2 regions of the Staphylococcus sp. NRL 16/872 genome follow, and region 2 is predicted to be linked to the other one. Evidence: riboswitches for the same ligand, from Rfam matches in the RefSeq annotation. Region 2 holds a riboswitch; the other holds the start of a gene.

Region 1 (7,628 bases), 250 kb from region 2:
GCCCTAAACCATTTAAGGCCTTAACATAATAAATCATTAATTCTTCATAATAAGATAAACCTTTTTTTAAAAGAACAATTGCTTCTTCACGTAGTTCTAAAAATGATTCAAGTTGATATAACATATCGCACTTAATTAAAGACAATTGATCATCCAATTCATATTGAGCTTCATAGTCTTCAAATAACTGGTATAATCTTTCATGATTTTGCTGATTATTTACTTCAATGATATCTTTATACAACTTATTTTGTGCTTTAGGAAAAGGGATAATATCTGACACAATTTTGCCCCCTTTTTATAAATCTTTTAAAATTAATGCACTCCAAGTTTCGAAGTTATCATAGTCTTCAATTTTTCCTTGTTCAACCCATTCAATTTTTAATGTATCTGTTTCTTTAACTTCTATATCTTGAGAATTAACTTTAATTTTAAAAACTACACCAATGTGAACTTTACCAACTTCATTAGTATCATCATTGATAAAGCCTATATAATCCATATTTTGAGAATGTTGTTCTGATAAGCCAACCTCTTCTTCTAATTCACGTTGTGCATTAACACGTAAAACTTCATTAATAGATTGTGCGCCTACTACATCATTCATATGGCCTCCTACGCCTATTGAAGATTGCCCGTGTAAACGTTCTTCTCCTCCGCCACTTAAACGTTTATAAACAAGTAATTCATTATTTTCATTTTCAAGCAAACAATAAGAAATTAATTGTTTATATGAAGGATCTTCTTCCATATCTCCACGACGTTTCACTTCATAATGTGTTAAGGAATTAAAAATACTTTCTCCTTGTGTATCATTTTTTGGTAAAAAGCCATTGAATGTATTTGTTTCATCTTCGAAAATTATCTTTCTAGGGACTACTATAATTTGTTCATCGTATTTAGACATACAGTTCTCCTTACTTATTTATTCTTTTTATGTATTTTATCAAACTCATCTATCGAACCACAATTAAAGCAATCATTTTTAACTAATCATAATTGGATTTTCAACTAATGAAAGGCACAGCGAAATAATTACTAAATAAATATTTTATAAAAAATGTCGACAAAGATAACAACCCTTGTCGACATTTTAAGAAAGTTTATTAAAAACTTTTATTGAAATATTATTTTAAAGCTTCTTTAGCTTTTGATACTAATTCAGCAAATGCTTTATCGTCTGAAATAGCTACTTCAGAAAGCATTTTACGGTTGATGTTGATGTCAGCTTTTTTCAAACCGTTCATTAATCTTGAATAGCTGATATCATGTTTACGTGCAGCTGCATTGATACGTGTAATCCATAATTTACGGAAGTCACGTTTACGTTGACGACGGTCACGGAATGCATATTGACCTGATTTCATAACTTGTTGTTTTGCTACTTTATATAATGTGTGTTTTGAACCGAAGTAACCTTTAGCTAATTTAATAGTTTTTTTACGACGGGCTCTTGTTACTGTTCCACCTTTAACTCGTGGCATATTAAATTCCTCCTCAGATATAACTATTTATTATCGTTCTTTTTAACGTCTACAATTATTTTTTGTATGCTAATAATTGTTTTACGCGTTTCATATCGCTTTTAGAAACTAATTTAGCTTTACGTAATTTACGTTTTTGTTTAGTGTTTTTGTTTGCGAATAAGTGAGATGTGAAAGCTCTTGAACGTTTTAATTGACCTGAACCAGTTCTTTTAACACGTTTAGCTGCTCCACGGTGAGTTTTCATTTTTGGCATGATTCATTTCCTCCTACTAATTATGAATTATTTTTCGTTTACAGGCGCTAACATGATAAACATTTGACGCCCTTCCATTTTAGGTTTTTGTTCAACAGTTGCAATATCTTTACATTCGTCAGCAAATTTTTCTAATACACGTTGACCAATTTCTTTATGCGTAATCGCACGACCTCTGAAACGAATAGAAACTTTACATTTATCGCCTTTAGTTAAGAATTTACGTCCATTTTTCAATTTAGTTTGGAAATCGTGTTCCTCAATTGTCGGACTTAAACGAATTTCTTTAACATTGATAACTTTTTGTTTCTTTTTCATTTCTTTTTCTTTTTTCTGTTGTTCGAATTTGTATTTACCGTAATCCATAATTCTTGCAACAGGTGGTTTAGCATTTGGAGCTACAACAACTAGGTCTAATTCTACACGTTCAGCCATTTCTAAAGCTTCACGTTTAGATTTAACACCGATTTGGTCTCCATTTTGGCCAATTACACGTAATTCTTTTGCACGAATTTTTTCGTTAACTTGCGTTTGATCTTTTGCTATGGTTGACACCTCCCAAAATTTTACGAAATGTTCCAAGTAAAAAGAGCGGGCGTAAAACGCCCGCTCTTCACTCATACACATTAAATGTGTGACATGATTAACCTGCCAACTGCTCAAAGCGTCGCTACAGGTGAGAAACGGGTGTTTCTACTTGGTTCGTTTCGTATTCAACGTTTATAATCATATCAGCATTTATCATGTAAGTCAACAATTATTTTAATTTAATGATGTTTAATATCATCCATTTTAACATCTTGACGTAAATCTACTTTATCAAGTGGTATTAATTTAGTTTTATATCTAATTTTATGGTAGATATAAAATGCTAAGAATACTGGAATACCCATGTAAGTAATAACAAAGCGATTTAAATCAAAGTGCCCTGTTTTAATGAAATCTACGTCTTGTCCTATAATAACAATCACACATAAAATTCCTGCAAATATTGGACCAAATGGGAACCATTTAGCTTTATATTTTAATTCGCTCTTATGGTGATGTTGTTTATCAAAGGCTCTTCTAAATCTATAATGACTGATTGCAATACCAACCCATGCAATAAATCCAGTCATACCACTTGCTGCAACGATGTATTCATATGCACCGCCACTAAGTTTTTGAACTAAGAAAATAACAATAACTAAAACACCTGTAGCAATTAATGCTAGATAAGGTACACCGTATTTATTCGTTTTGCCAAATGTATCAAATGCTAATTTATCTTTACTCATTGAATATAACATACGTGTTGAAGCGTACATTCCTGAGTTACCAGCAGATAATACTGAAGTTAAAATAACTGCGTTCATGAATGAAGCGGCAAAAGCTAAACCAGCATTTTTAAATACAAGTGTAAATGGAGAAGTTGCAATACTATCATCTCCACCCATTAAAGCATTGCTATCATAAGGAATTAGCATACCTATCACAAAAATGGCTAAGATATAGAATAATAAAATTCTCCAGAATACTTGTTTAATCGCCTTAGGGACAGCACGTTCTGGATTCTCAGATTCACCAGCAGTGATACCGATTAATTCAGTACCTTGGAAAGAGAAACCTGCAACTAAGAATACGCCTAGAATTGATAATAAACTACCTCCTAGGTTTCCTCCTAAGATTGGACCATCACCTTTAGTGAATGTTTCAAATCCAACAAACTTACCACCCATAATTCCTAATATAGTTAATAATCCTATAATGATAAATATAATAACTGTTACTACTTTAATTAATGCAAACCAATATTCACTTTCACCATAAACTCTTACTGATAAAGAGTTAAGAGCAAAAATAATAACTAAAAAGATACAACTCCATACCCATGCTGGAATACCAGCCATAGGTGTCCAATATTGAATGACTTGTGCAGCTATTGTAACATCAGCTGCTACTGTAATTACCCAGTTAAACCAATAGTTCCAACCTAAAGCAAATCCTAATGAAGGATCTACAAATCGTGTAGCATATGTACTGAAGGAACCAGATACAGGTAAATACGTTGCCATCTCACCTAATGAAGTCATTAAGAAGAATACCATAGCACCAATAATAGCATAAGCGATTAATGCACCGAGTGCGCCTGCATCATGAATAGCGCCACCGGAGGTCATGAATAAACCTGTCCCTATGCATCCTCCCATTGCTATCATGGATATATGACGATCTTTCAAACCACGTTTGATACCACCGTCTTGATTTTCGACTTTACTCATAGAAGCTTCCTTTCCTTCTGTAGAGGCTAACTAGAAACGTTTTATTTGCTATGTGTTGATAATTAACTTATCAAATTCATATTTTACGAATTATGTAAAATTAAAAATCGAAATAAAAAAGATTGCATACCTTAGAGATATGCAACCTTTTGCTTAATCTATATCGGTAGCACATCACAAATTGTGACAGTACAGTTTCTATTCGACAACTGTCCCAACAAATGATAATTATGGTTATCATTTGTTTCGGCAACTTTACCTTTCACTCTTTCAACATATGTTCCATAACAACTTCTGAAGAGTTACTAATCAAAGTTGCAACCTCTAACTCATTTTTTATATTTACTAATTTGTAATATACATTAAGCGTTCATTTTTATCAAGACTATCTATGTTTTTTTAAGCGAATTTCATCAATTAAATTCCAAATAAATTCATCTTTTTCAACAGTTTCTTGATCTTGTGAACCGTATTTACGCACATTTACTTCATTATTTTCAACTTCTTTGTCCCCTACAACGATTTGATAAGGAATTTTTTGCATTTGTGCTTCACGGATTTTGTATCCCATTTTTTCATTGCGGTCATCAATTTCTACACGAACACCTTGAGATTTTAATTCGTCTTGAAGATTTTTCGCATAGTCATAATGTAAATCAACGTTTACAGGAATGATTTCAACTTGTTTTGGTGCTAACCAAGTTGGGAAGGCACCTTTAGTTTCTTCAGTTAAGAAAGCTACGAAACGTTCCATAGTTGATACAACACCGCGGTGGATAACTACTGGACGATGGTTTTCACCATCACTACCAATATATGTTAATTCAAAACGTTCTGGTAATAAGAAGTCAATTTGAGCAGTTGATAAAGTTTCTTCTTTACCCATTGCTGTTTTAACTTGAACGTCTAATTTAGGGCCGTAGAATGCCGCTTCACCAATTGCTTCAACATATGGTAAGTTCATTTCATCGACTGCTTCTTTAAGCATTGATTCAGCTTTATTCCACATTTCATCGTCATCCATATATTTTTCTTTATCTTCTGGATCTCTGTAACTCAAACGGAAAGTATAATCTTCAAATCCGAAGTCTTTATATACATCTTGAATCATGTGTACAACACGTTTGAATTCATCTTTAATTTGGTCTGGACGAACAAAGATATGAGAATCGTTTAAAGTCATACCTCTTACACGCTGCAAGCCTGATACAGCACCACTCGCTTCATAACGATGCATAGTACCTAATTCAGCGATACGAATTGGTAATTCACGATATGAATGTGGTCTATTATTATAAACCATCATATGATGAGGACAGTTCATTGGACGTAATACCATTTCTTCTGTTTCATCTAATTTCATAGGTGGGAACATATCATCTCTATAGTGATCCCAGTGACCTGAAGTTTTGTATAATTCAACATTCGCTAATACTGGAGTATAAACGTGGTCGTAACCCATACTTACTTCTTTATCTACGATATAACGTTCGATTTCACGACGAATAGTAGCACCATTCGGTAACCATAAAGGTAAACCAGCACCTACTAATTGGTTATTAGTAAATAACTCTAAATCCTTACCGATACGACGGTGATCACGTTCACGACGTTCTTCTAACATTTGTAAATGCGCTTTTAATTCTTTTTTATCGAAAAATGCAGTACCGTAAATACGTTGTAACATTTTATTATTGCTATCGCCACGCCAATAAGCACCAGCAGTAGATAATAATTTGAATTCTTTAATTTTTGAAGTAGATGGTACATGTACACCTCTACATAAATCTGTAAATTCACCTTGAGAATATAATGTTACATTTTCATCTTCAGGGATTGCATCAATTAATTCTAATTTATAAGGATCATCTTTAAAGAAATCTTTCGCTTCTTCTCTAGAAACAACTTTACGTTCAATTTTATGATTTTCATCAACGATTTGTTTCATAGTTTTTTCAATTTTTTCAAAATCATCAGAAGATACTTTTTCATCCATATCAAAATCATAGTAGAAACCGTCTTCAATAACTGGCCCTACACCAAATTTTACGTTACCATATAAACGTTTTAAAGCTTGAGCCATTAAATGAGCAGTAGAATGACGTAAAACTTCTAATGCTTCCTCACTTCCTGGTGTAACGATTTCAATTTCACCATCTTCTTCTAATGGTCTAGTTAAGTCAACCATTTGACCATTAAATTTACCAGCCACAGCTTTTTTTCTTAATCCAGGACTAATTGATTGTGCAATATCTTCAGTAGTAGTTCCATTATCGAACGCTTTTGAATTACCATCTGGGAATTGAATATTAATTCGATCCATTATATAACCCTCCAATTATAAATTCTATCATCGTTGAAAATAAAAAAACTCGCCCCCTATATAAGGGACGAGTTCGTCGTGGTACCACCCTAGTTATTTAGCAAATGCTAAATATCTCTACATAAGATAACGGTCTTGAGCCGAACACTGATTACCAGCGCCTTAAAATGAAGGAGTAATAATTTAATATATTAGCTAAATTCACACCATACATTAGCTCTCTGTATAATAGTAATTAAATTATCATATCTTCATTAATTTCAACGATTTAGATTTAAGTTCATTATACATCACTTACTGTAAATTTCAATTGTTTCGTAAATTTTCTCCATCTAAATAATAAGAATTCGATAAACTCTTAATTCTTTCAACAATTCTAGCCGCTTTCGTTTGCTCAGCGCCTTCACGCGTATTAGATAAATGATGCTCTAATTCATCTAAATTTAAATTAGATGAAAAGAAAGTCGGTAGTTCCTGAACCATACGATAATGAAGCAACGGTCCAATGACTTCATCTCTAACCCATGGCGTTACTTCTTCTGCACCAATATCATCTAACATTAAAATATTGGCTTCTCTAATACGTTGTAATTTCTTCTCATAACTTCCATCTTTGAATCCACTTTTTAATGTACGAATATATTCTGGAAGATACACAATCGTTGAAGCAACGTTTTTAGATTTTAATTGATTAGCTATAGCGCCTAATATAAATGATTTACCTGTACCAAATGGACCATGAATATATAGACCTTTGACATTTTCTTTATTCACTAGTTTCTTACAAATATCATTAACAGCCATCGCAATTTCTAAACGATGACGTCCATTTGTGTAAATATCTTTAACCTTAGCATCCAGTGTGTCGCGTTGCATATGATGTGCAGTAATGAGTTGAGAATTATATCTTGCTTCATCATGTTTAACCTTACATGGACATTGTTTGTATCTAATTTTAATGCGCTCATTTTCAATATAAAGTTCAGGTGTATGACCTTTAACAAAATTAGGACATTGTTCATAATCATGGCCATCATAACGTTTTTGTTGATCTTTATACTCTTGTAAAATATTTAAATCGTTATCTATCATTTTATTTGTTAATTCTGATTTGTGTTGTATTAAGAATTGTTTAACATCTTCGTCATTTAGAACTTGTTGTTTAATTTTAGCAATCCGTTGTTCTAAATCGCTGTTTGATCCAATAATACTACTAAACGATTTCATCTAATCCTCCTCCCAGTCTTGAGCTAATTGAGCGCGAAACGCTTCTCTATCTTTTTCGAGTTGTGCATCATGTTCAT
Region 2 (7,628 bases):
TACTCTGGAACATCAAATTCATCAGCATATCCAAAGTGTGTCCATAATCCAGAAATTACCATTTTGCGTGGATTAGAATTATTATAATCATCTGTTAATACTTCTTTAATTTCTGCTAATGTTTTAAACCCTGATCGATGTAATAAATTTTCAAACTCTACATGAACTTTAATTTCATGTAAATCCTCTTTATATTTATAGTAGTATTCTAAAGAAGGTAATGTCATTTGAATTTGATTATCTCTCACAGTTTCAAAGTCATATACTGCATTCATCAAGAATATTGTAGCTTCTGGAACTAATTTACGGATTCTTACAGCTTCTTTTAAAGAAGTCGTACTAAAAGTAGTAATACCTGCTTTTGTAAATTGTTTCACCGCAAATTCCAATCCATAATGATAAGCATTATTTTTTACTACTGCCATAATAGAATTATTCTTTTTTACTTTAACAGCATTTTGATAAAACGCTTCTGAATTAACCGACCATATTGCTGTCAATTTCAGTTACTCCTCTCCATAATGCATTAATAATTGCTCATAATAGTTCGCCACATCTATTAATACTTTTTCATCAAAGTTCAAGTGAGAAGTATGTAAACCTGTGACATAACCTTTACCTTCATTGCGAGTACCTACAAATGCAAAGTAAGCAGGGGCCAGTTGTTGTCCATAGAAACTAAAGTCTTCACCAAATAAGAATGGTAAAGGTTTCTCTATCACTTCTAAATTTGCGTTACGAATAGCTTGTTCAACACTCACTTTTAATTCAGGGCTATTCATTGTCGCAGGATAACCTTCTTCAAATTTCACTTCACATTCTACGTTGAATAGTAACTGTACGCTTTCTGCAATTTTTTGCATTTGTGTTTTAACCACATTTAAGTCATTGGCGTCGTATGTGCGTACTGTTCCTTCTAAATAACCATTACTTGGAACTGTATTAATTGCTTCACCAGCTTCAAAATGGCCCATATGAACAATGTTACGTTTCAAACCATTTAAATGATACTGTTGAATTTGTCCTACTTGATTTAATACGTGTAATAGGGCTTCACCACATGAATGCCCTTGTTCTTTATCAGCTACGTGACTTGATAATCCTTTTAAAAAGAAACGATATTCTGTGGCGCTTGCTGTAATTTCATTATCACGAATCACCACTTGTCCTTCGTCAGCAAATGGGTTTACATGAATTCCAAATATCGCTTCAATAGGGTAATTATTAAATGCGCCCGCTTTAATTAGACGATTTGCGCCACCACCTGTTTCTTCAGCAGGTTGGAAGATAAACACGACATTATGAGGTAACTCACCATTATCAGCCATTGTTTTACAACGTTTTACAAATAACATTAATGCAGCTGTGTGACCATCATGTCCACAAGCATGCATAATATTATCTGTTTGACTACGATAATCGACTTCATTCTCTTCAAAAATAGGTAAGGCATCAATATCGGCTCTAAAAGCAATAGTATGATCACTATTTCCTTTTAAATAAGCGATTGCGCCTGTTTCAAGTGGTCGTTCATATGAAACACCTAACTCTTCTAAGAAATTGATGATATATTGTGTTGTTTCAAATTCATGCAAACTCAATTCAGGGTGTTGATGTAAGTGTCTTCTATGTTTTATTACAAATTCTAATTCATTCATTTTATCATTCCTTTGTTTACTTAATAATCAGACGTATAGTTATATTCTTTTTTGAAAAATAGTTGCTAGCCTTACTGGAGCTTCATTTTCATAAAAAGAATGAAAAACTTTGGTAATTATACATAAAGGCTGAGACTAAAGTGTCCCAGCCTCTACATACTAAAAATAAAAGCTCAATAAATCTTAATCATTTAACTTTCTTAACGCTGAAACAATTTCACGTTTAGAGTCTTCAACTTCAGACGTTTGTTTAATTACTTTCGCAGGGGTACCAGCTACTACTGCACCAGCTGGGACATCTTGAGTAACAATAGCACCAGCTGCTACGATAGCACCTTCGCCAACTCTTACACCTTCAAGAATAACAGCGTTTGCTCCAATAAGCACATTATCTTCAATCACTACTGGAGAGGCACTTGGCGGCTCAATAACACCAGCTAATACAGCGCCTGCACCGACATGAACGTTCTTACCAGTTGTAGCACGACCGCCTAATGTCGCATTCATATCAATCATTGTGCCTTCGCCAACAACGGCACCAATATTAATAGTAGCGCCCATCATAACTACTGCGCCGTCTTCGATAATGGCTTGTTCACGGATAAAAGCACCTGGTTCAATTCGGGCATTCGTATTTGTTAAATCTTTAAGAGGAATAGCCGAATTACGACGATCCATTTCAATTTCTAAGTCAGTAATGCTAGCTTGGTTGGCTTCGTAGAAAGATTTCCAATCATCCGCTTCACAGAAGATAACTTTTGAATTATCTGATCCAAACACTTTAAATGATTCTGGGAAATTAACATTATTAAATTCTCCATTAACATAAACCTTTAAAGGTGTAGATTTCTTAGCATCACTTATATATTGAATAATTTCTTGTGCAGAAAGGTGTTGTACCATGTTCAATTCTCCTTATTATTTCATTTATTTAAAGATTACTTTCAGTTTTTACAAATTATCAAAAGTGTAATAACCATTTTGTTTATTAATTAACTGTTCAGCAGCTGTTATTGCGCCATTTGCGAAAATATCTTTCGACTGTGCTTTATGAGAAATTGTAATTGTTTCATCTGTTCCTGCAAATAAAACATCATGTTCTCCTACAATCGTGCCACCACGTACTGCATGGATACCAATTTCATCTTTCTCACGTTTTTCAGTGCGTTCATGGCGGTCATAAATAGGGGACACATTGTTACGTAAATCTTTAATAACATCATATAGTTTAACAAGGGTGCCACTTGGCGCATCGACTTTCTTATTATGATGTGCCTCTGTTAATTCGATATCAAAATCTTGTAATAAAGGTACTGCTGTTTCTAAAATTTTAGTTAACACATGAACGCCATAACTCATATTCGCACTAAAGAATACTGGCATACGTTCACTAAGTTCTTCTAATTTAGCAACAAGTTTCTCTTTTTCACCAGTAGTAGCTACGACTAATGGTAATTCGAAATCCTCATTTAAGAGCGGTAATAATAGGTTCGGATTTGAGAAATCGATAGCGATATCCGCTTTATCTTGCGCCTCAGCAATATGGTCAAAATGCGCATAAGGTGTAGCCTCGTTATGTTCAGGCTCGATAACACCTATAATTTCATGACCTTTTTCTTCTGCTAGTCTAGCAACCCGTTGGTTCATCGCACCATAACCAATTAATAAAATTTTCATTCGTGTTCACCCGCTTTAAACTGTTCATATGCATCAACCAATACTTTGGCATCTTCAACTTCTAAAGGTAAAAGAGGTAAGCGTAATTCATACTCTCCGAAACCTAGATAACTTGTTAATGCTTTAATTGGAATTGGATTTACATCAATAGAAAGGGTATCTAATAATTTGCCAATTGGTTCGAAATCTTTAGAAATATCTTGTCCACTTTGTTTAGCATCATATAATGCTTGGAATTCTTTTGGAATAACATTTGCTATAACTGAAATAACGCCATTTCCACCACGTTCGTAAAACTCTACAACATTATCGTCATTACCACTATATAGAGCGAATTCATCTTGATTAATACGTTTTTTTACTTCTTCATAGTATTCAAAGTCATTTGTAGCATCTTTAATTGCGACAATATATTCGTTATGACTTAATGTTTCAACTGTTTCAGGATTAATCGTCATATTTGTTCGTGAAGGTACGTTGTATAGTACAACAGGCAATTTAACTTCATTTGCAATCTTTTCAAAATGTTTAATTAAGCCGCGTTGATTCGTTTTATTGTAATAAGGCGTAATTAACATAATTGCATCTGCGCCTAATTGTTTAGCACGTTGTGAAGCTTGGATAGATTTAGCAGTATTATTCGTACCAGTACCTGCAATAATTGTTACGCGATGATCCACTTGTTTTACTACCACTTCAAGCACTTGTTCTTTTTCTTCTTCAGTTAAAGTAGGGCTCTCAGCTGTCGTACCATTAACTATAATTGCTTGTACACCATTTTCTAATAAGAAATCAACATGTTTTTCTAATGCATTGTAATCCACTTCATTATTTGTGAATGGGGTAGCAAGCGCTACACCAACGCCTTCAAAAATATGTGCCATTATTATCTAGCTCCTTTTAAATTGATTACTTGCTCTAATACTTGAACTGCATTTAATGCTGCACCTTTAAGTAAATTATCAGATGTACACCATACGTGGAATGTATTATCTAATGAATCATCGCGACGAATACGTCCTACAAATACATCGTCTTTACCAGTTGAGTTAATTGCTAATGGATATTCATTATTTTCTGGATTATCTACCAATACAACGCGACTATCTTGATCAAATAAGTCTTTAATTTCTTGAACTGTCGCTTCTTTATCAAGTGTCACATCAATTTCAACACTATGGCTGTCTTGAACAGGTACACGCGCACATGTTGCAGTTACACGTAACTCAGGTTGATTTAAGATTTTGCGTGTTTCATCAATCATTTTTTGTTCTTCTTTTGTATAACCATCCTCTAAAAAGACATCAATATGAGGAAGAACGTTATTATAAATTGGATGTGGGTAAGCTTCAGGGGCTTTACCATTTGCACCCTCAGTTAAATCACGTTTACCCTTAATACCAGAGCCTGAAACCGCTTGATAAGTTGTATAAGCTACACGTTTTAACCCGAATTTATCTTGTAACACTTTTAAGGGTACTACTGATTGAATTGTTGAACAGTTAGGGTTAGCAATGATACCACGTTTAAAGTGGGGCTCATTTACTTCTGGAACAATTAAATCAATATCTTCAGCCATACGCCACTGACTAGAATTATCGATGACAATAGCGCCAGCTTGTTCAAAAATAGGGGCAAATCGTTCACTTGTTCCACCACCAGCACTCATCAATACGTAGTCAAATTTCTCACTTGCTGCTTCTTCTGTAAGTTCTTGAACAATATATGTTTTACCTTGAAACTCAACTGCTTTACCTGCTGATCTTGATGATGAAAATAAAACTAAATCGTCAAATTCAATATTTTTACGATCAAGTGTTTCTAACATTTTTGTTCCTACTAATCCTGTTGCTCCGACTACTGCGATTCTTGTCATAAAAAGTCACTCCATTATTTTATTATTTTGAATTTTTAAAAAATTAATTATAAATAGGATCTTTCAACTTAGATATCAAAAGCATCGTATAAAATTTCAACTGCTTTTTCACCATTCTCTTTATCAATTACATATGAAATACTAATTTCAGACGTTGTTGTTTGATAAAAAGGAATATTAGAATTGATTAGAGTAATAAATGCTTTAGATGCTACACCAGACATATCTCTCATTCCAGAACCAATCAAAGAGATTTTGACGTATTCTTCATTAATTTTATAGTCCAATGCTTCAAATGCTATAGATAACTGCTTCAAAATATTGGAAATTTGATGCGCATCACTATCTTTAATTGAGAAAGATAATTGTAAACCTTCTGTATTAACAATTTGAGAAATCATATCTACATTTACTGAGCCATCTTCTAATGCAGTAAATAATTGTGTTAACAATCTATTATCCGGCAGGGGATAACTGATTGTCACGTGCATCATATGTTTATCTAATGCAACACCTGTTACAGCTTTTTTCTCTAGTATTTCTGTTCTCGGCATAATCCATGTTCCTTTCACATTTGATAATGTTCTACTCAAATAAAGGGGAATGTCGTAATTTTTAGCTAATTCAACGCTTCTTGTTTCAAGGACCCCAGCACCTAAAGCACTCATTTCCATCATTTCTTCATAGGATACATAATCTAAGCGCTTTGCCTTACTAAGTATTCTTGGATCAGTAGCGTACACACCATCAACGTCAGTATAAATTTCACAGGGTATTTGATTACTAGCAGCTAAGGCAACGGCAGTTGTATCAGAACCACCTCGGCCTAACGTTGTTAACTCAAATTCATCATTGATGCCTTGGAAGCCTGCTACAACCAAAACATCTTTATCTTCAAATGCTTTATCAAACGTTTCTGGATTAATTTCGGCAATTCTACTTTTAAGATGATGACCAATTGTTTTAATACCAGCTTGATAACCAGTCATCGATCTAGCATTTACACCGATATCATTCAATACCATAGATAGGTAAGAAACTGTTTGTTGTTCACCAGTAGTTAATAGTAGGGCTAATTCTTCATCTTTAGGTGTTGTAGTAAGATTTGATACATTTTCCATTAATTGGTCTGTAGTTTTGCCCATGGCACTCACCACTACAATTAATTGTTCACCGTCATCCACACGATGTTTAAGCAGTTCTGCGATATTTTTTATTTTTGTAAAATCGGCAACGGATGAACCACCGAACTTCAAAACATTTCGTTTCAAACTTATACCTCCTACATTTTGGGAGGCCCACGCTATAAAAAAAAGAACAAGTTCGGAATGCGCCACGAACTTGTTCATAATTTATATACAAGTGATGCACTCCATTATTAAATAATAATGACAAACTCTCAGCTCTTAACCGCAAAGTCCAACGCTTTACATCTGCGACTATAAAACGTTTCGGCATCGCACCCTTTCAATATTAGCTGTTGCAGACAGTATATCTAATATGTACTAATGATTGATGCGCCTCATCAATTTCTTATTCAATTGTTATGTTTTTTATTATACATAAGGCAATTGTGTCTGTAAACCGATAATTGTGATTTTTTGCAATAGACTGAAAAATCAAAAAGTTAATTTACCAATTAATAGTAATGATACTTCTATTTAGTAAAAAGTAGGGCGTTACGAAAGAGTAAAGTGCATAACTATAAAAATTTTGTTAATTTGCTAAAAAACTCACTCCCCAAAGTAAGATAGGAAGTGAGTTAATAAAATTATTTTTGTAATACGCCAATTTCTTGAAGATATTCTTCGTAAGGAATTTCTTTAGATAATCCGCCTTGTTGATTTAAATCAATCACGCGATTAGCAATAGTGTTAATGAATTCAAAGTCATAAGATGTGAAAATAATTGAACCTTTAAATGATTTTAAGCCATCATTAACAGCAGTAATACTTTCTAAATCAAGGTGGTTCGTTGGTTCATCTAATAGTAAAACGTTTGCGCTTGAAAGCATCATTTTACTTAACATACAACGTACTTTTTCACCACCTGATAAAACACTTGCTTTTTTCTTAACTTCTTCGCCACTGAATAACATACGACCTAAGAAACCACGTAAAAATGTTTCTGTTTGTTCATCTTCAGGTGCATATTGACGTAACCATTCAACTAAGTTCATGTCTACACCTTCGAAGAATTCAGAATTATCTTTAGGGAAGTAACTTAATGATGTAGTGACACCCCATTTAAATGAACCTTCATCTGGTTCCATTTCGCCAGCTAAGATTTTTAATAATGTTGTTTTAGCAATCTCACTATCACCAATAAGAATTGCTTTATCATTAGGGTTCATTGTAAATGAAATATTGTCTAACACTTTTTCGCCATCAATTGTTTTAGAAATACCATCAACAACT

Evidence for each region. Region 2 has a riboswitch for lysine ahead of MT340_RS07360 (aspartate kinase). Riboswitches for the same ligand answer to the same signal wherever they lie in the genome.
Region 1: another riboswitch for lysine. It lies ahead of MT340_RS06075 (amino acid permease); the one in region 2 lies ahead of MT340_RS07360 (aspartate kinase).

Annotation. Positions count from the first base shown of each region.
Region 1 is NZ_CP119327.1:1,205,231-1,212,858, reverse strand. It holds gene MT340_RS06100 (hypothetical protein) at 1-283, opposite strand, end outside; gene MT340_RS06095 (NUDIX domain-containing protein) at 299-907, opposite strand; gene rplT (50S ribosomal protein L20) at 1,128-1,484, opposite strand; gene rpmI (50S ribosomal protein L35) at 1,540-1,740, opposite strand; gene infC (translation initiation factor IF-3) at 1,768-2,295, opposite strand; ribosomal protein L20 leader region at 2,318-2,445, opposite strand; gene MT340_RS06075 (amino acid permease) at 2,508-4,001, opposite strand; lysine riboswitch at 4,161-4,336, opposite strand; gene thrS (threonine--tRNA ligase) at 4,387-6,324, opposite strand; gene dnaI (primosomal protein DnaI) at 6,631-7,551, opposite strand; gene MT340_RS06060 (replicative helicase loading/DNA remodeling protein DnaB) at 7,552-7,628, opposite strand, start outside.
Region 2 is NZ_CP119327.1:1,452,906-1,460,533, forward strand. It holds gene MT340_RS07330 (alanine racemase) at 1-500, opposite strand, end outside; gene MT340_RS07335 (M20 metallopeptidase family protein) at 507-1,658, opposite strand; gene dapD (2,3,4,5-tetrahydropyridine-2,6-dicarboxylate N-acetyltransferase) at 1,842-2,561, opposite strand; gene dapB (4-hydroxy-tetrahydrodipicolinate reductase) at 2,610-3,335, opposite strand; gene dapA (4-hydroxy-tetrahydrodipicolinate synthase) at 3,332-4,219, opposite strand; gene MT340_RS07355 (aspartate-semialdehyde dehydrogenase) at 4,222-5,211, opposite strand; gene MT340_RS07360 (aspartate kinase) at 5,280-6,482, opposite strand; lysine riboswitch at 6,569-6,745, opposite strand; gene MT340_RS07365 (ABC-F family ATP-binding cassette domain-containing protein) at 6,983-7,628, opposite strand, start outside.